4 regions of the Janthinobacterium sp. SUN137 genome follow, and region 4 is predicted to be linked to each of the others. Evidence: predicted binding sites of a transcription regulator. Region 4 holds the regulator's gene; each other region holds the start of a gene.
What was found. Region 4 encodes LexA, which represses DNA repair genes until DNA is damaged. Its sites were predicted from a motif close to ACTGTATNNNNATACAGT; they were not measured.
Positions count from the first base shown of each region.

Region 1 (7,560 bases), on a different contig from region 4:
CGCGTCGAGACCGTTGAACGGTTCGTCGATCAGCAGCAGGCGCACCGGCAAGGCCAGGGCCAGGGCCAGTTGCAGCTTTTTATGCTGGCCCAGCGAGAGGGCGGTGATGCTTTGCTGCAAGGTTGATGTCATGGCAAAGGCGTGCAGTTCCGCGTTCAGCAGCGACTGGTCGCTGCCTGGGTACAGGGCCAGGTGCAGGTCGAGAAACTCGTGCACTTGCAGCCAGGGCAGGGCGGGCGTGTCGCCGCCGCAATAGAAGGTCTGGGCACGGTAGGCCAGCGGCATGGCGACGCTGTCGACGTCATCGAGGCGGATGGCGCCGCGCGCGGGCAGCAGGGCGCCGCCCGCCAGCTTCAGCAGGGTCGTCTTGCCGGCGCCGTTCGCGCCGCGCAGCCAGGTGACGCCGGGGCCGAATTGCTGGTTGTAGCCCTGGAAGACGCGGTGCGTGGGGAAGTGAAAATCGAGGTGCTCGAGGTGCAGCACGGGAGTAGGCTGGTTCAATTCCATAATTCGCTTCCGATGGCGCTCAAGGCAAGGATGGAGAAAACGACGAGGGCGACGCGCCCGCGCGGCGTCAGGCGGGGCAGGCCGACGATGGCCAGCAGGGCCGCGCTGGCGGTGAGGGCATAGACGCCGGTCACGCGCCGCTGCAGGGCGGCTGGATCGATGCAATACAGCAAGACGCCAGCGCCCAGCAGCACGGCAAAGGCGGGGAGCAGGCTGGCGGCGCAGGCCAGGCGCGTCAAAGTCGTGCTGGCCAGGGGCCAGGCATCCAATGCAGGGCGCAGCACGGCGATCTGCTCGCGCACGGCCTTGTCGCCCCGGTCCGTCACGATGACCAGGCTGGCGCTGGCCAGCAAACCGAGCAGCGGAGCGGGCACGAGCGGTGCGCGCAGCAGCCAGGCCAGCATGCTGGCGCCAGCCGTGGCCAGCAGCACGCTTTGCTGCAGGCCGATCACGTTTTCATTGCGCCAGAACGGCAGCCAGAACAGCTGGCGCCACAGAAACATCGTGCGCCAGCGGGGCCGTTGCGGCACATAGGCCGTCATCGTGGGCGGGCGCGCCCTGTGTGCGGGGCGTGGCGCGCGCAGGCGTTGCGCCACGATGCGCGCCGTCAGCAGCCACGCCAGCAGCCAGACGGCGAGGGTGGCGGCCATGCCGGGCGCGGCAACGGGGCGCAGCCAGGGCGGCGACTGCAGCAGCCAGATGGTAGCCGAGACGGCATAGGCGAGGCCCAGCGGCAGCATCAGCAGGCCGGCCACGGCGATGTCGGCTTGCCAGCGCAGGTGGCGCGGCAAGGGCAGCTGGCGCAGCCACGCGGCGGTGGCGGCAGGCAACAATCGCTTGCGCAGCAGCCAGGCGGGCAGGCACGTGAGCAGCACTTGCGCCGCCAGCAAGCCCAGGGCCGCTGGCCAGGGCAGATTCATGGCGAGAAATCCGGGCAGGGCGATGACGCTGAGCAGGCCCAGCAGGACGGGACCGGCCAGGAACACGAGAATTTCCATGGAACTGGCCAGGCTGGCGGCAAATTGCAGCAAAGCATGATGGGCCAGGCGCAAGCGCAGGGCGAGGTAGGGGGAAAAGCTGCGGGGCAGGCGCATCAGGCAGGAGCGGCGGAGTCGGCAAGAGCGCTGATTCTAGTGCATTTGCGCTCCCACAATGGGAAAAGCCCTTCGGTTCCAGGAACCAAAGGGCTTTTCTTTTATTGGCGGAGCGGACGGGACTCGAACCCGCGACCCCCGACGTGACAGGCCGGTATTCTAACCAACTGAACTACCACTCCAAGCTCGTATGATCTGTGTTGCTGATCCATGAAGCACTGGATAATTTTCTGTTTGGTGGTGGGTGCTGAGAGGCTCGAACTCCCGACCTACGCCTTGTAAGGGCGCCGCTCTACCAACTGAGCTAAGCACCCGCATACCCAGAAAACTATCCCGACGTTTGTCACCACGTCTGGAAGAGGCACTATTATAGGGGGCGCTATCGTGCTTGTGCAACTATTCTTGAGGGGGAATGGCAGTTTTTTTGCTGAAAAGCGCAAAAATGTTCAGGCGAGAGGGGATGGACGTGTTTTTGGCTTCTGAAATGGGAAAAGCCCTTCGGTTCCAGGAACCAAAGGGCTTTTCTTTTATTGGCGGAGCGGACGGGACTCGAACCCGCGACCCCCGACGTGACAGGCCGGTATTCTAACCAACTGAACTACCACTCCAAGCTCGTATGATCTGTATTGCTGATCCATGAAGCACTGGACAGTTTTCTGATTTGGTGGGTGCTGAGAGGCTCGAACTCCCGACCTACGCCTTGTAAGGGCGCCGCTCTACCAACTGAGCTAAGCACCCGTTGCTTGTCTCAGAAAACCATCCCGACGTTTGTCACCACGTCTGGAAGAGGCGCTATTATAGGACGGGTAAAATCCTTCTGCAAGCGCTTTTTTCACTTTACTCTGTAATGCCCCATTGCGACAGCATCCACGCCATATTGAACGCGTTTTCGGCGATGGCGTTATAGCGGCCCGACGCGCCGCCGTGGCCGGCACCCATATTCGTTTTCAGCAGCAGGGGATTGCTGTCCGTTTTATAGGCGCGCAGCTTGGCCACATATTTTGCCGGTTCCCAGTACATGACCTGGCTGTCGTTCAGGCCCGTCGTCACCAGCATGGCGGGATAATTCTTGCGCGCAATGTTGTCGTACGGCGAGTAGCTGAGCATGTAGTCGTACGCGGCCTTCTGGTTCGGGTCGCCCCATTCCAGGTACTCGCCCGTGGTCAGGGGCAGGCTGGCGTCCATCATGGTGTTCATCACGTCGACAAACGGCACGGCCGCGTGCACAGCGTGGAACAGGTCGGGGCGCATGTTGACGACGGCGCCCATCAGCAAGCCGCCCGCGCTGCCACCCTGGATGATGAGGCGGTTCGGGCTGGTCCATTTTTCGCGCACCAGGTAGTCGGCGCTGTCGATGAAGTCATTGAAGGTGTTTTTCTTCTTCATCAGCATGCCGTCTTCATGCCAGGCTTCGCCCATGTCGGTGCCGCCGCGGATATGTGCCTGCGCATAGATGACGCCCCGTTCCAGCAGGCTGATGCGGCTGATGGAAAAAGTGGCTTCCGTGGAAATGCCGTAGGAGCCGTACGAGTACAGCAGCAGCGGCGCTGAACCGTCGAGCTTGACGCCTTTCTTGTAGACGACCCACAGCGGCACTTGCACGCCATCGCGCGCCTTCACCCACAAGCGCTGCGTGGTGTAGCGGCTGCTGTCGAAGCCGCCGACGATTTCCTGCTGCTTCAGCACCGTGCGCTTGCCGTCCTGCATGCTGACGTCGATGACGGTGGGCGGCGTGACGGGCGACTGGTAGGACATGCGAAATTGCGTGGCGGAAAACTCCGGCGTGCCGGCCGCCGTGGCCAGGTAGACGGGGTCGTCGAATTGCACCGCCTTCCAGTTCTTTTGCGCAAAATCAAAGATGCGGGCGCGGTTCAGGGCGCGTGCCTTTTCCATCACCACCAGGTAGCCCTGGAAGACGTCGATGGACTGGATCACGGCATCCTTGTTGTGCGGCACGACCGGCTTCCAGTTCTTCGGCTGCGGCGCAGAGAATGGCGCGCTGACGACACGGAAATTCTTCGCCCCCTTGTTGGTCAGAATATACAGCTGGCCGTCGCGGTGCTCGATGCCGTAGCGGTGGCCTTTTTCACGTTTCAGCACGGATTGGAACGTGCCTTGCGGCTTGCTCGTTGGCAGCAGCAGCACTTCGCTCGTGTCCGTGCTGCCCGAGGTGAGCACGAAGAATTGCTTGTCGCGCGTGCGGTCCACATGGATGGCAAACTGCTCCACCGGCTCGTGGTAGACCTGTTGCGGCGCACCGCCCAGGGCCAGGCGGAACAAGCGGTCCGAGCGCTTGGTGGTGGCGTCTTCCTGCGCCAGCATCAGGGTGGCGTTATCCGCCGCCCAGGCCAGCGATGTCACGCGCGGCATGCTGTCGCCCAGCAACTTGCCCGTTTTCAAATCCTTGACGTGCAGCTCGTACTGGCGGAAACCCGTCGTGTCGGTGGTGTAGGCCAGCAACTGTTCATTCGGGCTGACGCTAAATGCGCGCACGGCAAAGAATTTGTGGCCTTCGGCCAATTGATTCTGATCCAGCAAGATTTCCTCGGCCGCCTGCGCATCATAGGCGCCACTGGCGCCGACGGGGCGGCGGCAGTGAATCGGGTATTGCTTGCCCGCTTCCACGCGCGTGTAATAGTAGAAATTGCCCTGGCGCGCAGGCACGGACAAGTCCACTTCCTGCATGCGTCCCTTGACTTCCGCATATACCTTGTCGGCCAGCGGCTGGATCGGCGCCGTGACGGCTGCCGTGTAGGCGTTTTCCGCATTCAGGTAGTCGATCACGGCAGGATCGGCTTTCTTTTGCAGCCAGCGGTAGTCGTCCGTGACGACCGTGCCGTGGCGCGTTTCCTGCCAAGCCGTCTTGGCGGCGACGGGGGCGACGGCCGTGGCGATGGTGGTGGTGGCGTCGGCGGCCAGCGCGGATGGCGCCAGCGTGGACAGTAGCAGGGCCGGCAGGATGGATGACCAGACGGACCGGCGACGCAAGGCATGATGTGCTGTAGACAAGGCAACTCCTTTGAATAGTTGTGTCAGGATTGTAATCTTGCTATTGAGAAAAGCAACCGCTGATCGTCGCCATCGGGTCCTGTGCGTTTCAACTTGCATCCGCGGTCATTTCCGGTAATACTGTATGCATGCACAGTATCTTGCCGCAATGAAGGCAAGCCGATCCGCCGCGAGGTGTTTTTTGATTTCATCTGCCCCCACACTTGCCGAAGCACCCGCCGCGCGCCGCTGGATCGCCCACCTGGACATGGACGCCTTCTTCGCTTCTGTGGAACTGCTGAAATATCCGGAATTGCGCGGCGAAGCCGTCGTCATCGGCGGCGGGCGCCTGCAGCAGCCCGTGCTGCAGATTGACGGCACGCGGCAGTTTGCGCGCATGCGCGACTACGTGGGGCGCGGCGTCGTCACCACGTCGACCTATGCGGCGCGCGCGTTTGGCGTGTTTTCCGCCATGGGCATCATGAAGGCGGCGAAACTGGCGCCCGACAGCATCCTGCTGCCGGCCGACTTCGAGGCCTACCGCGAGTATTCGGCCCGCTTCAAGCAAGCCGTGGCCCAGTTGTGCCCCATCATCCAGAACGTGGGCATCGATGAAATCTATGTCGACCTGACGGAACACGGCGCGCAGGCGCCGGCCATGGCGGCGCGCCTGAAGGCGGCCGTGTTCGAGGCGACGGGCCTGTCGTGCTCGATTGGCCTGGCGCCTAACAAATTGCTGGCGAAAATCTGTTCCGACCTGGAAAAACCCGACGGACTCACCATTTTGTCGCCCGAGGATATCGCCACGCGCGTGTGGCCCTTGCCGGCGAAAAAGATCAACGGCATTGGCCCGAAGGCGACGGCCAAGCTGGAAGCCCTGGGCATCATCACCGTCGGCGAGCTGGCGCAAGCCGACCTGGCCATGCTGCGCACGCAGTTTGGCGACCTGTACACGGGCTGGCTGCGCCAGGCAGCGCTGGGCATCGACGAGCGGCCCGTGCAGACGAGCCGGGAAACCAAGTCCGTCAGCCGCGAAACGACGTTCGAGCGCGACTTGCAGGTGGTGCGCGACCGCGCCACGCTGTCGGAAAAGCTGGAAAGCCTGTGCACGCGCGTGGCGGGCGACCTGGACAAGCAGTCGCTGGCGGGGCGCACGGTGGGCATCAAGCTGCGTTTCGAGGATTTCAGCACCGTCACGCGCGACATCACCTTGCCCAGCGCCACGGCGGACGCCGCCGCCATCCTGCGGGCCAGCCGCGATTGCTTGCGGCGCGTGCCATTTGAAAAGAAAATCCGCCTGCTGGGCGTGCGCATCTCGACCTTGTCCGATCCGGCCATCGCGATGCGGCAGGCGCCAGCCCAGGCGGAGCTGTTTCCCGCCCTGTAGCGGCATTCCCCACGCATCAACAACACCGCGCCAGTCCGCGCTTTTGACGGCATTCCCGTGTCGAAAGTGTAGAATGGCGTTCCCCTGGCACTACTGAAACAAACGGAAGACAAAAACTATGTGGTTCAAGAATCTTCAGATTTACCGCCTGCCCGCACCATGGGCCTATACGCCAGAACAACTGGAAGAGGCCTTGTCCTCGAACAAATTTACGCCGGCGACCAGCATGGATCTGATGCGCCAGGGCTGGGATACGCCACGCCCGAATGGCGGCCTGGTCCACGTGGTCAACAAGCAGATGCTGATCTTGCTGGGCACGGAAAAGAAACTGTTGCCAGCCACCGTCATCAACCAGGTGGCCAAGGCCCGCGCCGCCGAGATGGAAGAAGCGCAAGGCTTTGCACCAGGCAAGAAAGCCATGAAGGAATTGAAGGAACGCGTGGCCGACGAACTGCTGCCGCGCGCCTTCAGCATCCGCAGCAACGTCTGGACGTGGATCGACCCCGTCAATGGCTGGCTGGTGGTCGATGCCGCCAGCCCGGCGAAAGCCGATGAAGTCATCAAGCTGCTGCTCAAGGCCGTGGACAAGCTGCCGCTGGAAAGCCTGCGCGTGCAGCGCTCGCCCGTGGCGGTGATGACGGAGTGGCTGCAGGCGGACGATGCGCCTGCCGGCTTCACGGTCGACATGGATACGGAATTGCGCGCCACGGGCGAGAGCAAGGCCACCGTGCGCTACGTGCGCCACACCCTGGAAGCGGACGACGTGCGCCGCCACATCGCGGCCGGCAAGCAGTGCACGCGCCTGGCCATGACGTGGAACGACAAGATTTCGTTCGTGTTGACGGAATCGCTGGCCATCAAGAGCGTCAAGCCGCTGGACGTGATCAAGGAAACGGAATCGAGCACGAAGAACGACGAAGAGCGTTTCGACGGCGACGTGATGCTGATGACGGGCGAGTTGAGCAAGCTGATGGCCGACGTGGTCGAAGCCCTGGGCGGCGAAGCGACTGCATAAGCGCAGTCATGCCGGTACGAAAAAGGAGCTGCGGCTCCTTTTTTTTCGTCCTTCGCCTGGCATGACGGGCGAAGGACGAAAAAAAAGGGCCTTGCGTTTGCAAGGCCCTCGGTCGGCTCAGCCTAGGTTGACAAGGTCAACTTAGAACTTGTACTGGGCCGTGAAGTAGAACGAACGCATCATTGGATCTGCGTAGCGTGGATCGTAGCCAACCTGGTGACCACGCGAGCTGCGCAGCGACAGCGGCGGTTCACGATCGAACAGGTTTTTGATACCTGCGCGCAAGGTCACTGCTTTGCTGTACGCATAGCGGCCCTGGAAGTCAACCGTCGTGTACGAAGGCACGTGCAGACGGATATTTTCCTTTGCGTTGGTGGCCAGGTTGACCACCTCGGCCGAAGCGTCGGTGTAGCCATTGCGGTAGCTCACGATGACCGTGTTGGTCAGCTTGCCCGATTCCAGGCTCATGTTGAGCTTCATCAGGTTACGGAACGTGACGGCATCGGAAATACCGTAGTAGTTCATGTTGTTGGTCCACTGATCCTTGGTGCCTGGTACGGTGTAGTCGG
Region 1 covers NZ_JAPWHZ010000007.1:125,967-133,526, forward strand. The annotation lists gene O3298_RS28355 (ATP-binding cassette domain-containing protein) at 1-507, opposite strand, end outside; gene O3298_RS28360 (hypothetical protein) at 498-1,601, opposite strand; tRNA gene O3298_RS28365 (tRNA-Asp) at 1,707-1,783, opposite strand; tRNA gene O3298_RS28370 (tRNA-Val) at 1,840-1,915, opposite strand; tRNA gene O3298_RS28375 (tRNA-Asp) at 2,133-2,209, opposite strand; tRNA gene O3298_RS28380 (tRNA-Val) at 2,264-2,339, opposite strand; gene O3298_RS28385 (S9 family peptidase) at 2,439-4,610, opposite strand; gene dinB (DNA polymerase IV) at 4,792-5,976, shown strand; gene O3298_RS28395 (recombination-associated protein RdgC) at 6,095-6,991, shown strand; gene O3298_RS28400 (TonB-dependent receptor) at 7,133-7,560, opposite strand, start outside.
Region 1: a site for LexA is predicted at 4,730-4,747, ahead of dinB (DNA polymerase IV). Genes of this name have one in related genera too.

Region 2 (7,560 bases), 1.0 Mb from region 4:
GGCGCTGGGCCGTCAGATGGCCTTGTTCCCAGGAAGCAGGCAAGCCGTCGATGCGCGCCTGGTAGCTTTGCGCGCGCTGGCGGAAGATGGCGCGCACTTCGTTTTCTTTCGGGTCCGTTTCCAGCACGTGTTCGCGCGCGCTCAGTTGCGGCAGCACCTTGCCGTAGGCGATCTGCGGCACGGGATTGTCCGCATGCTTGACCGACAGCCACATGGCGGGAATCAGAAAGGCGACGAGGATGATGATGTACTGCGCCACCTGCGTCCAGGTGATGGCGCGCATGCCGCCCAGAAAGGAGCAGACGAGGATGCTGGCCAGGCCCAGGAAGATGCCGACGGAAAAATCCACGCCCGTGAAGCGCGAGGCGATCAGTCCGACGGCATAGATCTGCGCCACCACATACGTAAACGAGACGATGATGGTGGCGGCCACGGCCACCACGCGCACGCTGGCCCCCCGTTTGTCGGTGCCGCTGCCGTAGCGGGCGGCGAGGAAATCGGGAATCGTGTACTGGCTGAACTTGCGCAGGTAGGGCGCGATCAATAGCGCCACCAGGCAATAGCCGCCCGTCCAGCCCATGATGAAGGCCAGGCCGTCGAAGCCGTTCAGGTACAGGCCGCCGGCCAGGCTGATGAAGCTGGCCGCCGAAATCCAGTCGGCGGCCGTGGCCATGCCGTTGAACATGGCCGGCACCCGGCGTCCCGCCACATAGTATTCGGTGACGTTCGAGGTGCGGCTGATGACGCCGATGGTGGCGTACAGGGTGATGGTGACGAGCATGAACAGGTAGCCGATCCACGCGCGCGGCATGCCTTCCTGTTCCAGTACCGACAGGGCCAGCAGGAAGGCGGCGAAACCGGCGGTAAACAGCAGGTAGTAGCGGCACAGGCGCGCAAAGAAGCTGCGCTGGCCGCTCATGCTTGCTCCTCGGCATGAAAAGCCCGGTCGAGGCGCCGCATGCGCCAGGCATACAAGGCGATGATGGCCAGGTACACGAGCGAGGCGCCCTGGGCTGCCATATAAAAGGGCAGCGGCCAGCCGAACAGATTCAAATGCAACAGTTCACGTGCATAGAACACGGTCAGGAAGCCCGTCAGCAGCCAGACCAGCAGCAGGATGGCCGTCAGGCGCCGCGTCTTGCGCCAGTGCACATCGAGGCGCGCCTGCAGCTCGGGGCTGGGCGTGCGCGCCGGCCGCGCGGGGGGAGCGGGTGGGCTCGGCTTATCCATACGTGATGTCATCCTCTTCTGGCGCGTCCGGCAACAGCAGGGCGATGCTCAGGCGCAGCAGGGTGCCCGGCAGCTTCGGCGACTGCGCGCGCGGATTGTTAAAAATATCGACTTCGGCGCCATGCTGCTGGGCAATTTCGCGCACGATGGCCAGGCCCAGTCCGCTACCGTCAACATTACTGCCGAGAATGCGGTAAAAGCGTTCGAACACGTGTGCCCGCTCCGCCTGCGGTATGCCGGGGCCCGTATCTTCCACTTCCAGGATGGCCAGTTCCAGGGTGCTGCGCACGCGCACCGTGACGCTGCCGCCAGCCGGCGTGTAGCGCAGGGCATTGTCGATCAGATTGCTCAGCAGTTCGCGCAGCATCATGGCATTGCCGGAAATCATGATCGAATACGCGGGCTGTTCGAAGCCCAGGTCGATATGCTGGGCAAACGAGGCTTGCACCCAGTCTTGCACCACGCCGCGCGCCAGTTCGCTCAACTCGATCGGTTCGAACGCCGTGCCGGCCTGCGGCTGGTTTTCCGCGCGCGCCAGGGCCAGCAACTGGTTCACCAGGCGCGTGGCCGCTTCCGAACTTTTCGCCAGTTGCAGCAGCGAGCGGTGGATTTCGTCGTGGTCGGTCTGGCGCAGGGCCAGCTCGGATTGCATGCGCATGCCGGCCAGCGGCGTTTTCATCTGGTGCGCGGCATCGGCGATGAAACGTTTCTGCATGTCGATCGACAGTGACAGCCGCGCCAGCATCTCGTTGAGCGAACCGACCAGCGGCGTGATTTCCTCGGGCACCTGGCCCGATTCGATGGGCGACAAATCGTCGGGCGGGCGGGCGCGTATGCGCTCCTGCAATTGCGCCAGCGGCGACAGGCCGCGCGCCAGGGCAAACCAGACCAGAGCCAGGATCACGGGCAGGATGATGAACTGCGGCAAAATCACGCCCTTGATGATTTCATTGGCGAGCTGGGCGCGCTTTTCCAGGGTTTCCGCCACTTGCACCAGCGCGCGGCTGGGTTCATCGTCGTTGCCGGAAGGAATGTCGAGATAGCTGAACGCCACGCGCACGGGCGTGCCGTGGATGGTGTCGTTGCGAAACAGCACCATGCCGCTGCGGTATTTGTCGGGGTCTTGCGGCGGCGGCAGATCGCGGTCGCCGTTCAGGTATTCGCCGCGCGGGCCCACCACCAGGTAATACAGAGTGTCGACATCGTCGCCGCGCAGGAAGTCGCGGCCCTTGCCGTTTTTGTCCGGCACGTGGCGCAGCATCGCGCCATCGGCTTGCTTGACCTGCTGCGTCAGCACCGTCACGCTGTCTTCCAGCGCATGGTCGAACGGTTGATTGGCGATGCTCTTGGCCACCAGATAGGTGATGGCGATGCTCATCGGCCACAGCAGCAGCAAGGGCGCCAGCATCCAGTCGAGGATTTCGCCGAACAGCGAATGCTCGATGGTGTCATCCTGCTCCGTGGTGGGCGGCTCGAACCAGTCGTCGTCGTCCGCCTCGTCCGCTGGCGCCTCGCGCACCTTCACTTGCTGGCGGGGCCGCTGGCCGGGCTTGCCGATTCGCCCGCTTCGGCGTTCAGGCGCGCCGCTTCCGAGTATTTTTCCAAACAATAGCCGAGGCCGCGCACGGTGGCGATGCGCACGCCGCCCACTTCGATCTTCTTGCGCAAGCGGTGGACATACACTTCGATGGCGTTGTTCGATACTTCTTCGCCCCATTCGCACAGGTGGTCGACAAGTTGCTCTTTTGAAACGAGGCGGCCCGTGCGGCCCAGCAGGATTTCCAGCAAGCCCAGTTCGCGCGCCGACAGGTCCAGCATCTGGTCGTTGATGTAGGCGCTGCGCCCCACCTGGTCGTAGCTGAGGGGGCCGTGCTTGATGATGGTGGCGCCGCCGCCGGCGCCGCGGCGGGTCAGGGCGCGCACTCTTGCCTCCAGTTCCGACAAGGCGAACGGCTTGGCCATATAATCGTCGGCACCGAGGTCGAGGCCATTCACGCGTTGCTCGATGGAATCGGCGGCCGTCAGGATCAGCACGGGAAGCAGCGAGGCGCGCGCGCGCAGGCGGCGCAGCACTTCCAGCCCGGACATCTTGGGCAAGCCCAGGTCGAGGATCAGCAAGTCGAATTCCTGGGTGGACAGGGCCGTATCGGCCTCTTGCCCGGTCTTGACGTAATCGATCGCATAACCGGACTGGCGCAGCGAGCGGGTCAGGCCATCGGCCAGCACGCTGTCATCTTCGGCAAGTAAAATACGCATGGTGCACTTCCTATGCTTGCGACGGTAGAAGCTTGTATTGTGTTTCATTTTCCGCAAGGTGGCGAATTTTTGTGAAAAACAGGGTTGTATTGATCTGTTTCAAAACAAATCCACGTTCCGCTTGCATTGATCACTGTTTTTTTATACAGTACTGTCTGTGTAAAGAATTTAACCCACTGGCGCTATCGCAGGCCGACCGATTCACGTGAATCGTCGACTGTAGAACGGCTGAAAGAACATATGGACGATAAAAAAGCTGTAGTACCCGCATCGGAAAAAGCCAAGGCGCTCGCCGCCGCACTGGCGCAGATCGAGAAGCAGTTTGGCAAAGGTTCGGTCATGCGCATGGATGCCAGCGCACCGATCGAAGAAGTGCAAGTCGTGTCGACCGGTTCGCTCGGCCTCGATATCGCGCTGGGCGTGGGCGGCTTGCCGCGCGGCCGCGTGGTGGAGATCTACGGCCCGGAATCGTCGGGTAAAACCACCCTGACCCTGCAAACCATTGCTGAAATGCAAAAACTGGGCGGCACCTGCGCCTTTATCGATGCCGAGCACGCGCTCGACGTCGGTTACGCGCAAAAGCTGGGCGTGAACCTGCATGAATTGCTGATCTCGCAACCGGATACGGGCGAGCAGGCGCTGGAAATCTGCGACGCCCTCGTGCGTTCGGGCAGCGTCGACCTCGTCGTCATCGACTCCGTGGCCGCACTGACGCCACGCGCCGAGATCGAAGGCGACATGGGCGATTCCCTGCCGGGCTTGCAAGCCCGTTTGATGTCGCAAGCCCTGCGCAAGCTGACCGGCTCCATCAACCGCACGAATACCCTGGTCATCTTCATCAACCAGATCCGCATGAAGATCGGCGTGATGTTCGGCAGCCCGGAAACGACCACTGGCGGCAATGCACTGAAATTCTACGCCTCCGTGCGCCTGGATATCCGCCGTACCGGCTCGATCAAGTCCGGCGATGAAGTGATCGGCAACGAAACCAAGGTCAAGGTCGTCAAGAACAAGATCGCGCCGCCGTTCAAGGAAGCGCACTTCGACATCCTGTACGGCGCCGGCACCTCGCGCGAAGGCGAAATCCTGGACCTGGGCTCGGATGCCAAGATCGTGGAAAAATCCGGTTCGTGGTACAGCTACAACGGCGAACGCATCGGCCAGGGCAAGGACAACGCCCGCGCCTTCCTGCAAGAGCGTCCGGCGCTGGCCCGCGAGATCGAAAACAAGGTCCGCGCTTCGCTGGGCGTGCGCGAACTGCCGCCGCTGGCTGCTGAAAAGCCGGAAAAAGCGGATAAAGCTGCCGACAAGGCTGCCAAGGCTGCGGAAGCCAAGGCCGCCGAGTAAGCGACAGTGGCGGGGCCAGCCTGGCCCGCCGGCGGCAGCTTGCCGCACAAAAAAGTTCTACAATGATTGCCGCCCTGCGCCTGTGCGCCTGGCGGCAATTGTGTTTTCAGTCCGGTGTGGTAAAGATGGGATATGGGTATGGCAGCGGTACAACTAAGCCTGAAAGGCAGGGCGCTACGCTTTCTGTCGATGCGCGAACACAGCCGCATGGAATTGCGGCGCAAGCTGCAGCGCCATGCGCAGGAAGGCGACGATGTGGAAGCCTTGCTCGACAGCCTGGAGCAAGCCAACTGGCTGTCGCAGGAGCGTTTTTCCGAGTCGCTGATCCACCGCCGCTCGGCCCGTTTCGGCAATAGCCGCATCATGGCGGAATTGCAAAGCCATGGCATCGGGGGCGAGGCGCTGCAGGAACTCAAGGCGGGCCTGGCCGAAGGGGAAGTGGCGCGCGCCTGCGAAGTGTGGCGCCGCAAATTTGGTGCAGTGGCGCAGGATGCCGAGCAGCGCAACAAGCAGATGCGCTTCCTGATGCAGCGCGGCTTTTCGCAGCGCGCCGTGCAAGCGGCCTTGAAGGGGCGGGAGCCCGAGGACGACTAGGCGGCTGGCGCGCTTCTGCGTGCTTTCGTGCCGTGCCGGCGGCCCGCTCTGGCCGCGCTGTGTTCCATCTACAACAGTCCGCACGATGCCCTGCTTGCGTGCGCGGGCCAGTCGGCCTTGCTGTTTGTCCATGTTTTCTTTGCAGGATTCTGCTTCTGTCATCGCCCTGTCAAGCCAGCGGCGTATTGTTGCGCTGCACGTCGTGAGTGCTGCCTGTGCCGTGCGATCTCGGCGCGGTGGCGGCAACTGGATGCGGCTCGCGGCTCCAGGTGCGCATATCTATCATCACTGAATGTGATAACAGCGTAAATTTCCATGTGCTTTCTTTATACTTTGAAATGTTTTTATCGAGGCAATGAAAAATTATGTTGCGGCGCAACCAGCGCCCAGTGTGCTACACTTTTAGGGTTTTTGCGGCGCCGCAGGTGCGGTTGCTGTTCGTAGAAGCTGCGAACAGAGTGCTTTAGGCACATGGCTGCTTACTAAATTATGGCCGCGCAAGCGGCATCGGTCTTATGCCCCTGTCAACTCCCGTATCCCGGCGCGCCCTCCGGCACTCCCGCGTTATCGACGTCCAAGCGTATGTGCGCGACGACGGCCTGTGGGATATTGACGCCCGTATCACCGATATCAAAAGCTACGACGCGACCCTGGCCTCCGGCCCCCGTCCCGCCGGCTCCCCCCTGCATGACCTCCACTTACGCATTACCGTCGATCGCGAACTGACCATCGTCGAGGCCGAAGCCGCCTCCGATGCCGTGCCCTATCCCGGTTTTTGCGATACCATCGGCCCCGCTTACAGAGCGCTGATCGGTTTGAATTTATTGAAGAATTTCCGCCGCGACTTGAAACAGCGCCTGGCGGGAATCGCCGGCTGTACCCATTTGACCGAACTGGCGCAAGTCTTGCCGACTGCGACGGTTCAGGCATTTGCCGGCGATGTCTGGTCGACCCGTGACGGTGCGAATGCTGACTTGTCGCATGAAAAGCCGTTTCAACTCGACAAATGCCACGCCCTGCGCACCGATGGCGGGGCGGTTGCACAGTATTACCCGCGCTGGGTAGCCAAAGCGTGACCCCGGCGCTCTGTTTTTCCTGTTTTTTTTGCACCACTAACCGTATTTTTACACATCAGTATCAGAAGGGAAGCCAGCATGAAAATCCATGAGTATCAAGCCAAAGAAATCCTCCGGCAATTCGGAGTGACGGTACCACGCGGTATTCCGTGCATGTCCGTCGAAGAAGCCGTCAAGGCTGCGGAAACCCTGGGCGGCCCGGTGTGGGTTGTCAAGGCGCAGATCCACGCAGGTGGCCGCGGCAAGGGCGGCGGCGTGAAAGTGGCAAAATCGATGGAACAGGTCAAGGAATACGCTGACCAGATCATGGGCATGCAGCTGATCACGCATCAGACCAGCGCCGAAGGCCAGAAAGTCAACCGCCTGCTGGTGGAAGAAGGCGCCGACATCAAGCAAGAACTGTACGTTTCGCTGGTCACCGACCGCGTTACCCAGAAAATCGTCCTGATGGCGTCGTCCGAAGGCGGCATGGACATCGAAGAAGTGGCCGAGAGCCACCCAGAGAAGATCCACCACGTCACCATCGAGCCGAGCGTTGGCCTGACCGATGCCCAGGCAGACGACATCGCGACCAAAATCGGCGTGCCTGCCGGTTCCATCGTCGACGCCCGCGTCAACCTGCAAGGCCTGTACAAAGCATACTGGGAAACCGATTGCTCGCTGGCCGAAATCAATCCGCTGATCGTCACCGGCAGCGGCAAAGTCATCGCCCTGGACGCCAAGTTCAACTTTGACCCGAACGCCCTGTTCCGTCATCCGGAAATCATCGCCCTGCGCGACCTGGACGAAGAAGATCCAGCTGAAATCGAAGCGTCGAAATTCGACCTGGCCTACATCTCGCTCGACGGCAACATCGGTTGCCTGGTGAACGGCGCCGGCCTGGCCATGGCCACCATGGACACGATCAAACTGTTCGGCGGCGAGCCAGCCAACTTCCTGGACGTCGGCGGCGGCGCCACGGCAGAAAAAGTGACCGAAGCGTTCAAGATCATGCTGAAAAACCCAGGCCTGAAAGCCATCCTGGTGAACATTTTCGGTGGCATCATGCGTTGCGACG
Region 2 covers NZ_JAPWHZ010000001.1:1,519,318-1,526,877, reverse strand. The annotation lists gene O3298_RS06955 (sodium:solute symporter family protein) at 1-919, opposite strand, end outside; gene O3298_RS06950 (DUF4212 domain-containing protein) at 916-1,230, opposite strand; gene O3298_RS06945 (sensor histidine kinase N-terminal domain-containing protein) at 1,223-2,749, opposite strand; gene O3298_RS06940 (response regulator transcription factor) at 2,752-3,486, opposite strand; gene recA (recombinase RecA) at 3,727-4,833, shown strand; gene recX (recombination regulator RecX) at 4,972-5,427, shown strand; gene O3298_RS06925 (DUF2889 domain-containing protein) at 5,943-6,503, shown strand; gene sucC (ADP-forming succinate--CoA ligase subunit beta) at 6,582-7,560, shown strand, end outside.
Region 2: a site for LexA is predicted at 3,619-3,636, ahead of recA (recombinase RecA). Genes of this name have one in related genera too.

Region 3 (7,560 bases), on a different contig from region 4:
CCGATAAATCCACGCCCAGCGCGCGCCCCACATCGCGCAAGACACTGCGCGGGCGGTAGGAAATGACGACGGCCGTTAAAGCGGCCCGCATGCGGCCATACTTGCGATAAATGTATTGAATCACCTCCTCGCGGCGCTGGTGCTCGAAGTCGACATCGATGTCGGGCGGCTCATCGCGCTCGCGCGAGATAAAGCGCTCGAAGAGGAGGGTGCCGCGCGAGGGATCGACTTCGGTGATGCCGAGGCAGTAGCACACCGCCGAATTGGCCGCTGATCCGCGCCCTTGGCAGAGGATTTTTTGCGAGCGGGCGAAGCGCACGATGTCGAATACCGTCAAAAAATAGGGTTCATATTGCATGTCGCCGATCAGTTCCAGCTCATATTCCAGCTGTGCCTGCACGTTGTCCGGAATGGCGTGCGGGTAGCGCCAGTGTGCCCCGATATACGCCTGCTCGCGCAGATAGCTGGCCGGGCTCTGTCCCTCGGGCACAATCTCGCCTGGATATTCATAGCGCAGCTCATCGAGCGAAAAAGTGCAGCGCTGGGCCACGCGCAGGGTTTCATCCAGGGCGTCGCGCGGATACAGGTTGCCCAGCCGTAGGCGCGAGCGCAGATGCGCTTCGGCATTCGAGGCCAGTTGATAGCCGCACTGCGCCACTGGCGTATTCAGACGAATCGCGGTCATGGTGTCCTGGATGATTTTCATCGAGCGCAGGTGCATGACGACGTCGCTCGTGGCCACCACCGGCAGGCTGAATTCGGCGCCGATGGCTTCGACCATGGCGCGGTGCCGGTCATCCTGGGCACGGTGGTGCAACGTCAAAGCGACGCGTGCGCGGCCCGGAGCGCTGCGCACCAGCCACTCGGCTTGCCGCTCGATCTCTTCATAGGGGGCGTTATATTTGGGGCACAGGATGAGCTGGCAGCCCGGCAGCCCTTTTAAGTGGGCGAGAGGGGCGGTGGGGTTGGCAATGTCGCGTGGCCACACCAGGTAACTTCCTTTGTCGGCGCGCGTGCGCGCGGCGGTAATGAGTTCGCTCAGGTTGCCGTAGCCGTCGCGGTCCATGGCCAGGATCAGCACAGTGAAGGGCGGGGTGCCGTCCTCCGGTGTCACTCTCATCTGGCTACCAATGATGAGGTGAATGTTCCACTCTCTCGCCGCCACATGTGCCTTGACCACGCCGGCCAGTGAACACTCGTCGGCCATGGCGATGGCCTGGTATCCCAGCTGAGCCGCGCGTGCCACCAGTTGTTCGGGCGGCGAAGCGCCGTGCAGAAAGGAGTAATGGCTCATGCACTGCAGCTCGGCATAGTCGGGCAGCGTGGAAATTGGCGGCTGGTCCATGATCAGCCGAACATCCCGTGCAGGTACCAGCGGCCGTCAACGACACGCTCCAGGTAGATCCAATAGCAGGTCGCATCGCTTCCTTGCGCGATGTAATAGTCGCGGGCCGCGATTTGATCGTTCCACCAGCCGGCCTCAATGCGTTCCGGCCCCTTGAGCATTTTTAGGGGGGAACCATAGAACGGACGCTCGCCGCGCAGCAGCAGCGGGATAGGTTTTGGTAGTAACCAGAACGGGCGCTCAAAAGCCTCATCCTCGGTGTTGGCCGCCTTGTGTTTTCCGGTGGCGGCAGCCCAGGCATTGCTTTCCTCCGGCCGATGGTCGTGATGCTCGACAGGGCAGAGGACGTTGTCGCTGCCAAGACGGGCACTGAGTAATTCCAGTAGGCGCTTGTAGTCGGCGGGACTGCCGCCCGGCTCGGGAAACAGATCTTGCGTCGGTGGTGCCATCGCGGTGAGCAAGCGCGCTTTCAGGCGCAGGGCGATGACCGGGGCAACCAGTTCCGTGCGCGCCAGGCGCTCCTTCAGTAGCCGAAGCAGATGTTCATCGCGCCAGGTCGGCTCTGCCAATCCGATCTCGATCGGCGTGGGCGGGATCGCGGTCTTGCCGCGCTCGTGCTCCAGCAGCAGAACAAAAACACTCACAGCCTGCTGGCGCGCGACCAGCCAGCCAACGAATTGCTGCAGCAGGCCAGTGGCGCCGTCCAGCAGGGCGTCGGCGTGTTCGATCCGGTCAAAGGTTTCGATGCGCGCTGAAAAAGTTTCGGGAATGGCGATCCATTCAAACAGTTCAGGAGCGAGCCCATAGGCGCGGTCGAGCTCATCGAGCACGTGCTTGTTCATTCTGCGCTGGATGCCGGGGCGGGGCAGGCGCCGTAGTGCCGCCAGATGATCCGCGCCAATATCCGTTAGCCATTCGAGGTGAGTCGCCGTGCTGGGCAAGTAGGAGCAGGGCATGCGGTCGAGCTGGCGTTCTAGCGAGCGCATGTGTACGGTACGCCGCAGAATGATCTGGCGTTTGGCCGGTTGCCAGCGCGACAGCAGCCAGGCCCCCATGGCCGTCGGTGCCGTGCCGAGTTGCGCCGTCACCCCAAGCGCTTGTAGGGCAGCACGAATGCGTCGGCTGATGGCTGCGCGCCCGCTAAACAAGCGCAAGCTGGCGGTCACGTCCAATAACAGGCTGAAGTCGCCGGCATGCGCCACTTCCGGGGTGAACTGGAGGAGGGCGAGTGCAACGGCATTGCTCATGATCTGTTCGCGCTCAAGGCTGCGCTCCAGGATCACGGTATCTGGCGAGACGGCCGCCACGCCGCCAGGGCGCATGCCGATACGTACCCCTTCGGCATAGGCATGCTGCGAGACCGCAATGATGCGGCCCTTCTCGACCACCGCATACGGCCCCGGTTCACACCAGCGCGGCCTGAGGCATTCGAGAGGCAACAGTGGGAGGTGTACGCTGAACCAAAACCGCATTTTGATCGTCCAAAAATCGTTGACGTGCCGGCATGTCAGCCAGCGGGATAAAGAGTGGCGCCTCATGATGTGGGCCACGTCGTTTGATGATGTGAGTGGAAATGCCACCGGCGGCGGGGCGCAATGCCAGGCGCAATGGCGCTGGCGAGGCATCGGCCGCTGCGCTCATCGGCCGGACCAGCCAGAAGAACGTTTCGGTTGTCTGCGCCGCCAGATTGAGGCGCCGCAGTGCTTCGTCGCGGATATTCGTCTGCCACAGCAATACCGCACCGCAACTGCCATTGCGCAGGATCTGCTCGGTGGACCAGAGAGCATCGGCGGTGCTGGGCGCACGTATCCAGAGCAGGTTCGGGCAGCTCAGGTCCATGAATTTGCAGGCGGCGGAGTTCGGCAAGTACGGCGGCTGCACCAGGGCGATCCGACGACGTTGCGATAGTTGTGCCAGCACTGGCCGCAACAAGTGCATTTCCCCGATACCCGCTTGCTGCACTAGCAATTCCGTGAAGGTCGATTGCGGCCAACCGTTGCCCGGAAGCTCACGATCCAAGATGTTGTGACCGGTAGTGACGGTGCTGGTTGTTCCTCGGCTCAGTTCACTTGCCCGCCAGACGTCACGCAACAGAGCGCTACTGGCCAGTGTGGTAGAGCTGGTGCGTTGAAGGGTAGCTGAAAGCATGGCGACTGGCTTGCGAGGTTATTGACGATTCTCAAAACTACTGTATATAAACACAGTATATGCTGAGGACGTCAAAAACTGCAAGGTCCATGAATTTCTTGAGTTGTCAAAAATAACAGTTGTAATGTCGCGAAAAGGTTAAGGAGACGCCTCGTTGAGGGCACATATTGGTGTGTCAGCGTTATTGGATGCGCGCGCCATTCACTTTTCAGTCCTCGGTATTCCATTGCGGCCATGCAACGGAAGTCAACCGGAACAGTGCATGTGTAGCAATACTTCAAGCTTGTACGCCTGGAACCGGCTTGGCCGCGGGTTTAGTTCAATCGAAACAGGTTTTTCTTTGGCATCAAAAAAACTGACTGTCGCTGCGCTAACAGCGGCAATTTGCCTGCGACTTGGCCAAGCCATCAAACCAGTTAGGTTCGTGATTCCTCGCGGAGGTAATTCGACTCTAACAAGGTTCACATTTTGGCTTTACCCATCATCCCCTGGATTGGCGGCGAACGAGGCCTAGCTGACCGTATCATCCCCCAGTTTCGTCCTCACACCCGCTACGTCGAGGTATTTTGCCAGCGGTGCCGCGCTGTACTTCATGCCGGCCGCTGGCCGAGGTCAAGGTTTTCAATGACGTTAACGGAGAGCTGATCAACCTATATCGCGTGGTCAAAAAGCACCTAGAGGAGTTCGTGCGCCAGTTCAAATCTCGTGAAAGAAGGATCATGGGATGCTGGTTTTGCCAGACAGTTCCGCACACCTTGCACCAGTGCTGGCCCAGCCCACAACCCGCTGCGCCTGGTCCACCAACATTATGACCCTGCAGCCGACAGCCTCGCTCCCATAGTTGAGCTGCAGAAGGTCATCCTCATGTCGATAGCTGGCGGGCGTGCCGTACTGGGCGGCGACGGCGAAGCAGTTCTGACCAATCAAATTATCCGGCGCGCGATCCCCGCTGGCCGCGCATCCCGATGTCAGGATGATAAACATCAGCGAGCACAGCCATCTCATTTTTCACTTCCAGGACATGATTGACCTCATCCTAACTCCCGACAGGACGAGTAACTTTGCGTGAGAACATGAAGCTTGACTGTATAAGGGGGCTGACTATGCAAGGATATTGCTTCTGTCTATTTCTGGCCGCCAATAAGACCCACATGATGTATGAAGAGATGCTGCCGGGTCACGAGATACTATTGACGCTACCGGGCGGCAAGGGCCTGTTGCTACCGTATAAATATTCCCGCACTGAAAATCGCGGTCTTACAGTCCGTTTATAATGTAGCGGAAATGTAGGCGATGCAGTAGCAGCGAACCCGTTGCCAAGTAAACCATGTTTTCTGATATGTCAACGCGCTGCTCGTCATCAAGCACCAATCGTCGGTCACTTATAGCACGCAGAAGCAGGCGCTTCACTGAGGACTCGATGGGATATAACATTCTTCGCCGTCCGTTATTGCGAGGGAAGACCATCTAGTGGTTGCATGTCCATGGAATTTACCTCAGCGGCCATACTTGGCGCGTCTGTCCGCAAGGCCCTGTAGCTTCTCAAAGATTAGCGGAAGATCAATAACCGAGTATCTACGCTCACGCTTTGTCCAAATCGTGCCAGCTGGCCCTACTACCTCAACTTCGACATAGTCTAAACCAAGCACCTTTGCAGCGTTGCCAGCATTAGTAGCGTGTAGCGCTAAGCCACGCTCATTTTTAAAGCGTGCAACTATTTCTGTGGCACTTAAGCATTCTTCCCCCTGAGCTATATTTCGCATCATTTATCCTGCCAGCGCTTTCGCGCGTAAAAGTACATTTCGACTTCCGGCACCGGCCGGATCGGGTGCCCTAATTAGGGCAAATAAGGTTGGCCGGGCACGAGTAAAGTTGATCGGAACCTCACGCCAGATTGGACTATTTCCTGACTGGCCGCACAGACCAGCTCATATCCAGTGTGCTTCCATCAACTTCCGCTTCTTTATATTGAAGCTTTAGCTAAACACTGACTATGAGTGTCATGTTTCTCTACCTTGCTCGCGACAAAGTAGATGAAAACGTCCAACTCACCTATACGATCAGACGGAGATATCGGTCTAGAAGTTCGCGCCAGTGCTTACCCTTGCGCTCAGCGGTTACCCTCCGCGAGTAGCCGAAGGATCGCTCACAGACGGAAGCCGCCCATCAAGCGAGCTTTGCCGGTAGCCATTTCTTGCCGGCCATTGTCGTTGGCAGGCCACGCCAGCGTATCCATCCTCCGGATGCATCACCCTGCCCGAAACGGGTAAACGTTGAGCTACTAGCATATCGAGGAATGCACGAGGAGGGCGACGTATCGGTCGACCATTCAACGATTCACCGGTTGATAATTAGGTTTCCGCCGCTCCTCGAGGATGGCTCGCTAGTACAAACCGCCTGTCAGTGGCAGCTAGCGGATGGACGAGACGTATATCAAGGTAGAGACCCAAGCTCCGCCCTCATTTTTATCTCCCTTCCGCTGCGGTTTCACGTCCTTAGATTTCTTACACGAAAGTGAGCTTTGATCCATCGCAAAGAGCATGGTTTTTACACAGGATTGACGATTGACTTTGCAGGTAGTGGGATGCACGATGGATTCGCTATGGATGCACATTGGATGCAACTATAGCTAAGTACAGATGCTAGTTATTAGGAGGGAATCGACATGTTTGGACTGCTGAAAAACATCTGGGTACAACTGACCGGCGCTCTGCATGATGCCGTCGATAACAACAGTGACGTCGGACGCACGGCTCGTCAGGGTGTGCGCGAACTGCAGCAACAAATTGGCAAGGCGGAGGACAGCATAGCTGCCGTTGACGCCGAGTTGCGTCTGATGAGAAAGGACCATCAAACCGCCTTGAAGGACGCAACCAAGTGGGACCAAGTCGCCCGGACAGCGGCCAACGAAGGCCACCGCGAGGAGGCTCTGGGCGCAATCAATAACCAGGTGCTGGCGGAGGAGCGCGCGCAGGCGTATGAGAAGAATGCCAACGACCTGGCACCATCGCTCACCGTGCTGAACCAGCAACTTGCCGAGCTGCGCATGCAGAAGCAGCAGCGCGATACGGCTGCCACCCTGCTTGAAGCGCGTAGCAAGGTTGCCAAGGCTAAAACCAAGGCGGCGCGCACCATCGGCAACGTTGGCCAGAACCCCGGCGTAGATTTCGAGGCACTCGATCGCAAGGTCGATCGTCAGGAGGCGACTGCTGCTGCCTTGAGCGACATGGCGAGTGCGCGCGCGGCCCTCAATCCTGAACTGCGTCTTGCAGATATTCGCCGCCGCGACTCCGTCGCCGCCAAGGCCGCCGAGTTGGGGCTGTTGACGGTGGAGCCGACTTCCTCAGGGCAGATTGCCGGAGACAAACATGAGTAGGCGAGCAAACCTGTCGCTGCTCCTGCTGGTGACTGATCCCGTGATCGCCCAGCCGCTAGCTGCATCCGCTCGGGGTGGGGTTAGTTCGGAGATGTGGCAGATATTGGACATTCTCAGTATTGTCATATGCTTGGCCGGCCTGGGATACACGGTTGTGATGGTTTTTCGCGTTACGACCGGCCGTTCGACAGCGGAAAAATTATTTGCTGCGGTACCGATAATGTTGTCAACAGTATTCGGGTGGCGGTTTATCGATACGATGTTTGATCGTCCAGCTCAACAAGAGGAGAATAGCTCCAGCTTGTTTTCACGGCTGGTAGAGTGGGCGGGCAACCACCGGAGCGGCCTGGCCCTTGGGGCCTGTGGTATCGCAGCGGCTGCCGGTGTTGCGTACATGGCTTACCGTGCGCACGACCGACGCACATTGTCGCGTAAGGCTCGTCGCCAGGTGCGTGAAGTGCTCAACGCCCTCGACATCGTCGAGCACTACCGCATGTACTGGGCCGGCCGGTGTCCAGTGGATGAAGTCGCGAAGCTTCTCCGCCTATCCCGCATCGAGACCCTCAATGCAACAGGGGACCAACTGTTGGAACTGCTCGAGCATACCCATAATGGTGCGCCGCTGGATGATGAGATGCTGAAAAAATTCAAGCGCCTCAAAAACGACGTGGAGAAGACGGCCACCGATGGC
Region 3 covers NZ_JAPWHZ010000002.1:1,490,652-1,498,211, reverse strand. The annotation lists gene O3298_RS14740 (error-prone DNA polymerase) at 1-1,345, opposite strand, end outside; gene O3298_RS14735 (DNA polymerase Y family protein) at 1,348-2,733, opposite strand; gene imuA (translesion DNA synthesis-associated protein ImuA) at 2,750-3,493, opposite strand; partial or broken gene O3298_RS14725 (DNA adenine methylase) at 3,962-4,251, shown strand; gene O3298_RS14720 (PspA/IM30 family protein) at 6,159-6,869, shown strand; gene O3298_RS14715 (hypothetical protein) at 6,862-7,560, shown strand, end outside.
Region 3: a site for LexA is predicted at 3,533-3,550, ahead of imuA (translesion DNA synthesis-associated protein ImuA). Genes of this name have one in related genera too.

Region 4 (7,560 bases):
AGCCAGCCTACGTGGAACCGAAACCCGAGCCCAAGCCGGTCAAGGTGGAGCCAAAACCGGAACCGAAGCACGAAACCAAGCCGGAACCCAAGGCCGAGCCGAAACACGAGTCCAAGCCTGAACCCAAGCATGAAGTAAAACCGGAAGCCAAGCCCGAGCCGAAGCCTGCCAAGCCGGCGCAATCGGCCGACGATGCCGCGCGCGCGCTGGCCATCCTGGAAGGCAAGCCGCAGGACAAGCCACAAGAGAAGGTGCAGGACAAGGCGCACGACGCCGGCAGCGGCAAGTTCGTGGTGCAGGTGGCGGCGCTGGCGACGCAGGACAAGGTTGACGAATTGCAGGACAAGCTGCGCGAAGCGGGCATCAAGTCGTACACGCAGAAAGTCTCCAGCCCGGCGGGCGAACGTATCCGCGTGCGCGTGGGACCGTTCGGCAGCCGCGAAGACGCCGAAAAGACCCGCGCCAAGCTGCAAAAGCTGGGCCTGGGCGGCAGCCTGGTACCGGCGTGATGTTGCAAGGCTGAACGGGCGTGACGATCTTCGATTACCTGGTGCTGTTCGTGCTGGTGACGTCCGTGCTGATCAGCATGATGCGCGGCCTGGTCAAGGAAATACTGTCACTGGTCAGCTGGATTGTGGCTTTCGTCATTGCCAATGCCTATGGCGCCACCCTGGCGAAATTCCTGCCGGAAGCCGTGCCGGGCGAAGCCATCCGTTTGTTGCTGGCTTTCGTGGTGCTGTTCATCGGTGTGCGTATTTTGATGGGATTGCTGTCCATGACGGTCGACGCGCTGGTCAAGGTGACGGGCCTGAGCCTGGCCGACCGCACCCTGGGCAGCCTGTTCGGCGTGGCGCGGGGCCTTGTGATCGTGCTGACCGCCGTCATCTTGTGTGGCATGACGTCCATACCGCAGCAGCCATTCTGGAAAAACGCGCAGCTCAGCCCGCTCGCGGAGCAGGGCGCGCGCGCCATCAAGCCTTATCTGCCTGCCGCTTACGCGCAGCATGTGAAATTTTGAATTTTTTTAAAATCAGTAGCACAGTTTAGGAGCACACCATGTGTGGCATCGTCGGCGTCGTTTCCCATCAACCTGTCAATCAATTGCTCTATGATGCATTGTTGCTCCTGCAACATCGCGGTCAGGACGCGGCAGGGATTGCGACCAATCACAGCAGTATGTTTTCCATGCACAAGGCCAATGGGCTCGTGCGTGACGTCTTCCGTACGCGCAACATGCGTTCGCTGCAAGGCACGACGGGCATCGGCCATTGCCGCTACCCGACGGCCGGTTCGTCGAGCGAAGAGGAAGCACAGCCGTTCTATGTGAATGCGCCGTTCGGCATCACCCTGGCGCACAATGGCAACCTGACCAACTGGGAACAGTTGAAGCTGGAAATGTTCAAGAACGACCGCCGCCACATCAACACCGATTCCGATTCGGAAGTGCTGCTCAACGTGCTGGCGCATGAAATCCAGGAAGCGACGACAGGCCTGAACCTGGACCCGGAAGCCATCTTCAAGGCTGTCACCGTGCTGAACCGCCGGGTCAAGGGCGGCTACGCTGCCGTGGCGCAAATCGCCGGCGTGGGCTTGCTGGCCTTCCGCGACCCGCACGGCATCCGTCCGCTGTGCCTGGGCATCAATGAAACGGAGCAGGGTCCCGAATACCTGATCGCTTCCGAATCCGTGGCCCTGGAAGGCATGGGCTTCCGCTTCGTGCGCGATATCGGTCCCGGCGAAGCCGTCTTCATCGATGCTGACAAGCAATTGCACAGCGCCCAGTGCGCCGACAATGCCAGCCTGAACCCGTGCGTATTCGAATTCGTCTACCTGGCCCGTCCCGATTCCGTCATCGACGGCGCCTCCGTGTACGCCACGCGCCTGAAAATGGGCGAGTACCTGGCCGAAAAGATCCGCGCCGAATTGCCTGGCGTACATATCGACGTGGTCATGCCGATTCCCGATTCCTCGCGTCCGGCCGCCATCCAGCTGGCCATGGCGCTGAACATCGAATACCGCGAAGGCTTCATCAAGAACCGCTACATCGGCCGCACCTTCATCATGCCGGGCCAGGCGGCGCGCAAGAAGTCCGTGCGCCAGAAGCTCAACGCGATTCCGTCCGAATTCAAGGATAAAGTGGTGCTGCTGGTCGACGATTCCATCGTGCGCGGCACCACCAGCCGTGAAATCGTGCAGATGGCGCGCGAAGCGGGCGCGACGAAGGTCATCTTCGCTTCGGCCGCGCCACCGGTGATTTACCCGAACGTGTACGGCATCGACATGCCGACGCGCGACGAACTGATCGCCTACGGCCGCACGACGGAAGAAGTGTGCCGTGAAATCACGGCCGATTACCTCGTGTACCAGGATATCGGCGCGCTGAAACAGGCTATCGCCGACGTCAACCCGGCTCTGACCAACTTCGAGGCTTCGTGCTTCGATGGCGTGTACGTGACGGGCGACGTATCGCAGGAATACCTGGACCGCCTGGAATATGCGCGTCACCATCCGAAGGCGGCAGCGCCCGAAGATACGCCGCGTTCCCAGCTGAACCTGAACCTGGCGACAACAGAAGCATAAGTAAGCTGCCCGGCCGATGCCGGGCATTTTTTTCTCCGCGATCATGAACGATAAAAAAAACTACGGCTTTACCACCACCATCCTGCATAACGACCGCCGCAAGGGCATCGAACATGGCTCCCTGCACAAGCCCGTGCACACTTCCGTTGCCTTTGGTTACGCCGATGCGCGCCAGCTCGCTTCCGTGTTCCAGGGCAAGGAACCGGGTTTCCGCTATGGCCGCCAGGGCAATCCGACCGTTTCCGCGCTGGAAGACAAGGTCAACAAGATGGAAGACGGCGTGGCGACCCTGTGCTTCGCCACCGGCATGGGCGCCATCGGTGCCGTGGTGCAATCCTTGCTGCGCGCGGGCGACCATGTCGTGTCGTCGGCCTTTTTGTTTGGCAACACCAACAGCCTGTGGCAAACGGTGACGGGGCAGGGCATCGCCGTGTCGTTCGTCGACGCCACCGATGTGGCCAATGTGGCGGCCGCCATCACGCCGGCCACGCGGATTGTTTTCGTGGAAACTATTGCCAATCCGCGCACGCAGATCGCCGACCTTAAGAAGATCGGTGACTTGTGCCGCGAGAAGGGCATCCTGTACATCGTCGACAATACGATGACGACGCCATACCTGTTCCGTCCCAAAGCCGTGGGCGCGGGCCTGGTGGTCAATGCCTTGACGAAATCCATCGGCGGCCACGGCAATGCGCTAGGCGGCAGCTTGACGGACACGGGCGTGTTCGACTGGACGCAGTATCCGAACATTTTCGAGAATTACAAGAAGGCGGCGCCCGCACAGTGCGGCATCGCGCAAATCCGCGCCAAGGCCTTGCGCGACTTTGGCGCCTCCCTGGGGCCGGAAGCGGCGCACCATATCGCCGTCGGCGCGGAAACCATGGCCTTGCGCATGGACCGCACCTGCTCGAACGCCCTGGCGCTGGCCACCATGCTGGCCGCCGACCCGAGAGTGGCCGCCGTGCATTACCCGGGCCTGGCGTCGCACCCGCAGCACGCGCTGGCGACGGACTTGTTCCGCAGCTATGGCTCGCTGTTCAGCTTTGAATTGAAGGATGGCATCGACTGCTTCGATTTCCTCAATCGCCTCAATCTTGCCATTCCCGCCAGCAACCTTGGTGACACGCGCACCCTCGTCATTCCCGTCGCCCACACGATTTTCTATGAGATGGGCGCCGAGCGTCGCGCCAGCATGGGCATCGCCGAATCCCTGATCCGCGTCTCCGTCGGCATCGAGGATGAGGCCGATTTGCTGGGCGACTTCAAAAATGCGCTGGACGCCTAAACAGCCGCGCAGCATGTAAAAAGGGCCGCAACAGCCATGCTGTTGCGGCCCTTTCTTTAGCTGCAGCGATTTAATGCCAGCTGCGCATCAGGCCGACAGCCAGCCCTTCCAGGGCAAACTCATCTTCCGGCGACACGGTGATCACCTTGAAGTCCGGGTTTTCCGGCAGCAATTCGATGACGGAACCCGTCTTCTTGTAGCGCTTGACTGTCACTTCGTCGCCGATGCGGGCCACGACGATCTGGCCATTCTTGGCGCTGTCGACTTTCTTGACGGCCAACAAATCGCCATCCATGATGCCGGCGTCGCGCATGGACCAGCCGCGCACCTTCAGCAGGAAGTCGGGCTTGGCCGAAAACAGGGCCGGGTCGACGTTGTAGCTCGCTTCCAGGTTTTCCTGCGCCAGGATGGGCGAACCGGCCGCTACCCGGCCGATCAGGGGCAGCGACATCAGCAGCGCTGCCGGCACCTTCGACGGCAGCGCTTCGGCGGCGGCGCCGATCAGGCGGATGCCGCGCGAGGTGCCGGGCGAAATCTCGATCGCGCCCTTGCGGGCCAGGGCCTGCAAATGCTCTTCGGCCGCGTTGGCCGATTTGAAACCCAGTTCATTGGCGATTTCGGCACGGGTGGGAGGGAAGCCCGTGTTTTCAATCGCGTCCTTGATCAGGTTCAGGATTTGTTCTTGTCGTGCTGTCAGCTTGATCATGAGCGGTGGGTGCATACTAAAATGCTGTCTATATGAACAGTCTGTATTTTTGTACAGTATCGCCCACTATGCAAGGGGATTTCCGTGTTTTAGGCGAATTTCGCAAGAAATACTTGTCCACGGGCGGAAAGCACGGTGGCGCGCGGGCTTTTCGGGCCGATGTGGAAGGAATGATTGAAACGTTTGCAAAAGGCGGTTATAATCTTCGGCTGACCTTCCCACACCCGTCTTGACGCCGGGGTGGGCGATTATCAATCCGACCTGAAGGAGTTTGCATGCGTCATTATGAAATAGTCTTTATCGTCCATCCGGACCAAAGCGAGCAAGTGCCCGCGATGATCGAACGCTACAAAGCCAGCGTAACCACCCGCGGCGGTTCGGTTCACCGCGTGGAAGATTGGGGCCGCCGTCAAATGGCTTACTCGATCCAAAAGCTGCCTAAAGCACACTACATCTGCCTGAACATCGAATGCGACAACGAGACCCTGGTCGAGTTGGAAACAGCATTCAAATTCAATGATGCCGTGTTGCGTCACCTGACCGTTAAAATGAAGAAAGCTGAAACAGCTCCTTCGCCGATGATGAAATCGGTACAACGCGAAGACGCGGCCAAAAGCCACCGCACCGAAGCACCAGCAGCCGCTCCAGCCGCAGCAGCAGCTTAATTCTTGACCAGGATCGTGCGCTGAACCAGCTACAAGTAACCGCCATCATTGCCGAGCGCGAAATATTGCGCTATACCCCGGCAGGGCTGCCGATTGTGAATGCAGTATTGCAACACAGTTCGCAGCAGATGGAAGCAGGAATTGCCCGTTTGACCGAGTTTGATGTTGCCGCGCTAGCCGCTGGCGAAATCTCAGGCCGGTTCAGCCAGGCAAGCTTGGGCGGGGTGTATCAGTTCACGGGTTTCCTGGCCAGGAAGAGCCGCAACAGCAAGAGTTTGGTGTTTCACATCATTGATTTTAGTGCAGTCAATTCTGACTAGCGCATTTTAGATACAGGAGCCTGACATGGCATTCGGTAAAAAGTTCGACAAAAATAAGCTCAAGCTTAAAGAAAAACGCAAACAGCAAAACCCGTTGTTCAAACGCAAGAAGTTCTGCCGCTTCACCGCAGCTCACGTTGAGCAAGTCGACTACAAAGACGTCGACACGCTGAAAGACTTCGTCCAAGAAAACGGCAAGATCATGCCAGCACGCCTGACCGGTACCAAAGCGCATTACCAGCGCCAAGTTGACACCGCAATCAAGCGCGCTCGCTTCCTCGCGCTGCTGCCATACACCGATCTGCACCACGCTTAATCGGTCAGATATTCCTGGAGAAGAACTATGCAAATCATTCTGTTAGAAAAAGTTGTTAACGTCGGTAACCTCGGCGAAGTCGTCAAAGTCAAAGACGGTTACGCACGTAACTTCCTGATCCCGCAACGCCTGGCACGTCGTGCTACGGCAACCGCTGTGGCTGAATTCGAAGTCAAGCGCGCCGAACTGGAAAAAGCTGCTGCCGCTAAACTGGCCGCATCGCAAGCCCAGGGCGAAAAACTGAGCGGCCTGACCGTTCAAGTTGCTCAAAAAGCTGGTGTGGATGGCCGTCTGTTCGGTTCCGTCACCAACTTCGACATCGCTGAAGCGCTGACCAAGCAAGGTTTTGCTGTTGAAAAAGCACAAATCCGCATGCCTACCGGCCCGCTGAAGATCGTTGGCGAGCACAACGTTTCGGTTGCTCTGCACACCGACGTGGTTGTGGAAGTTGTTATCGCTGTCGTTCCAGACGCGAACGCGTAATCGTCTGCGGGCCTGGCCCGCAAGCGTTGCCGCACTATGAAAAGCCGGGTTCGCCCGGCTTTTTTGTGGCCTTTTTTTCGCTCAATTTCAGCCCTTTATTTTTGCCAGCACGCCGAAGCGGGTATAATTCGCGCCATGAACGCCCCCTCTGATCCGCAACTGGATTCCCTCCGTATTCCGCCGCATTCGATCGAAGCAGAACAATCCGTTATCGGTGGTCTGCTGCGCGACAATGCCGCATATGACCGCATCGCCGACTTCATGCATGCGGAGGATTTCTATCGCTATGACCATCGCATCATCTTCGAGCAAATCGTCAAGATGGTTAACGCTTCCAAGCCAGCCGATGTCATTACTGTTTTTGAAACCCTGACCCAGCTCGGCAAGGCCGATGATGTGGGCGGACTCGCTTACCTGAACGCCATGGCGCAAAACACGCCATCGGCCGCGAACATCCGGCGCTACGCCGAGATCGTGCGCGACCGCGGCGTGCTGCGTAAACTCATCACCGTCGCCGACGATATCTCCGGCACGGCCTTCAGCCCGCAGGGCAAGGAAGTCAAGCAGATGCTTGACGAGGCCGAATCGAAGATTTTCGCCATCGCCGAAGAGGGCGCGCGCGGCGCCCAGGGCTGGACCGCCATCCAGCCCCTGCTGACGCAAGTGGTCGAGCGCATCGACGAACTGTACAGCCGCGACAACCAGAGTGAAATCACGGGCGTGCCCACGGGTTTCATCGACCTCGACCGCATGACCTCGGGTCTGCAGCCGGGCGACCTGGTGATCGTGGCGGGCCGTCCGTCGATGGGCAAGACGGCGTTTTCCGTCAACATCGGCGAAAACGTGGCCATCGACAGCGGCTTGCCCGTGGCCGTGTTCTCGATGGAGATGGGCGGCGCCCAGCTGGCCATGCGTATGCTCGGCTCCGTCGGACAGCTCGACCAGCATCGCCTGCGCACGGGCCGCCTGAACGACGAAGACTGGCCGCGCCTGACGAATGCGATCCAGAAGATGAACGACGCGCAGTTGTACATCGATGAAACGCCGGCCTTGAATTCCATCGAGTTGCGCGCCCGATCGCGCCGTTTGTCGCGTCAATGCGGCAAGCTGGGCCTGATCATCGTCGATTACTTGCAGCTGATGTCGGCCAATACGCCGGGCGACAACCGCGCCACGGAGATTTCCGAGATTTCACGGGGCTTGAA
Region 4 covers NZ_JAPWHZ010000001.1:515,254-522,813, reverse strand. The annotation lists gene O3298_RS02435 (SPOR domain-containing protein) at 1-509, shown strand, start outside; gene O3298_RS02430 (CvpA family protein) at 530-1,018, shown strand; gene purF (amidophosphoribosyltransferase) at 1,057-2,580, shown strand; gene O3298_RS02420 (cystathionine gamma-synthase family protein) at 2,624-3,865, shown strand; gene lexA (transcriptional repressor LexA) at 3,936-4,571, opposite strand; gene rpsF (30S ribosomal protein S6) at 4,847-5,236, shown strand; gene priB (primosomal replication protein N) at 5,257-5,556, shown strand; gene rpsR (30S ribosomal protein S18) at 5,582-5,872, shown strand; gene rplI (50S ribosomal protein L9) at 5,900-6,355, shown strand; gene O3298_RS02390 (replicative DNA helicase) at 6,491-7,560, shown strand, end outside.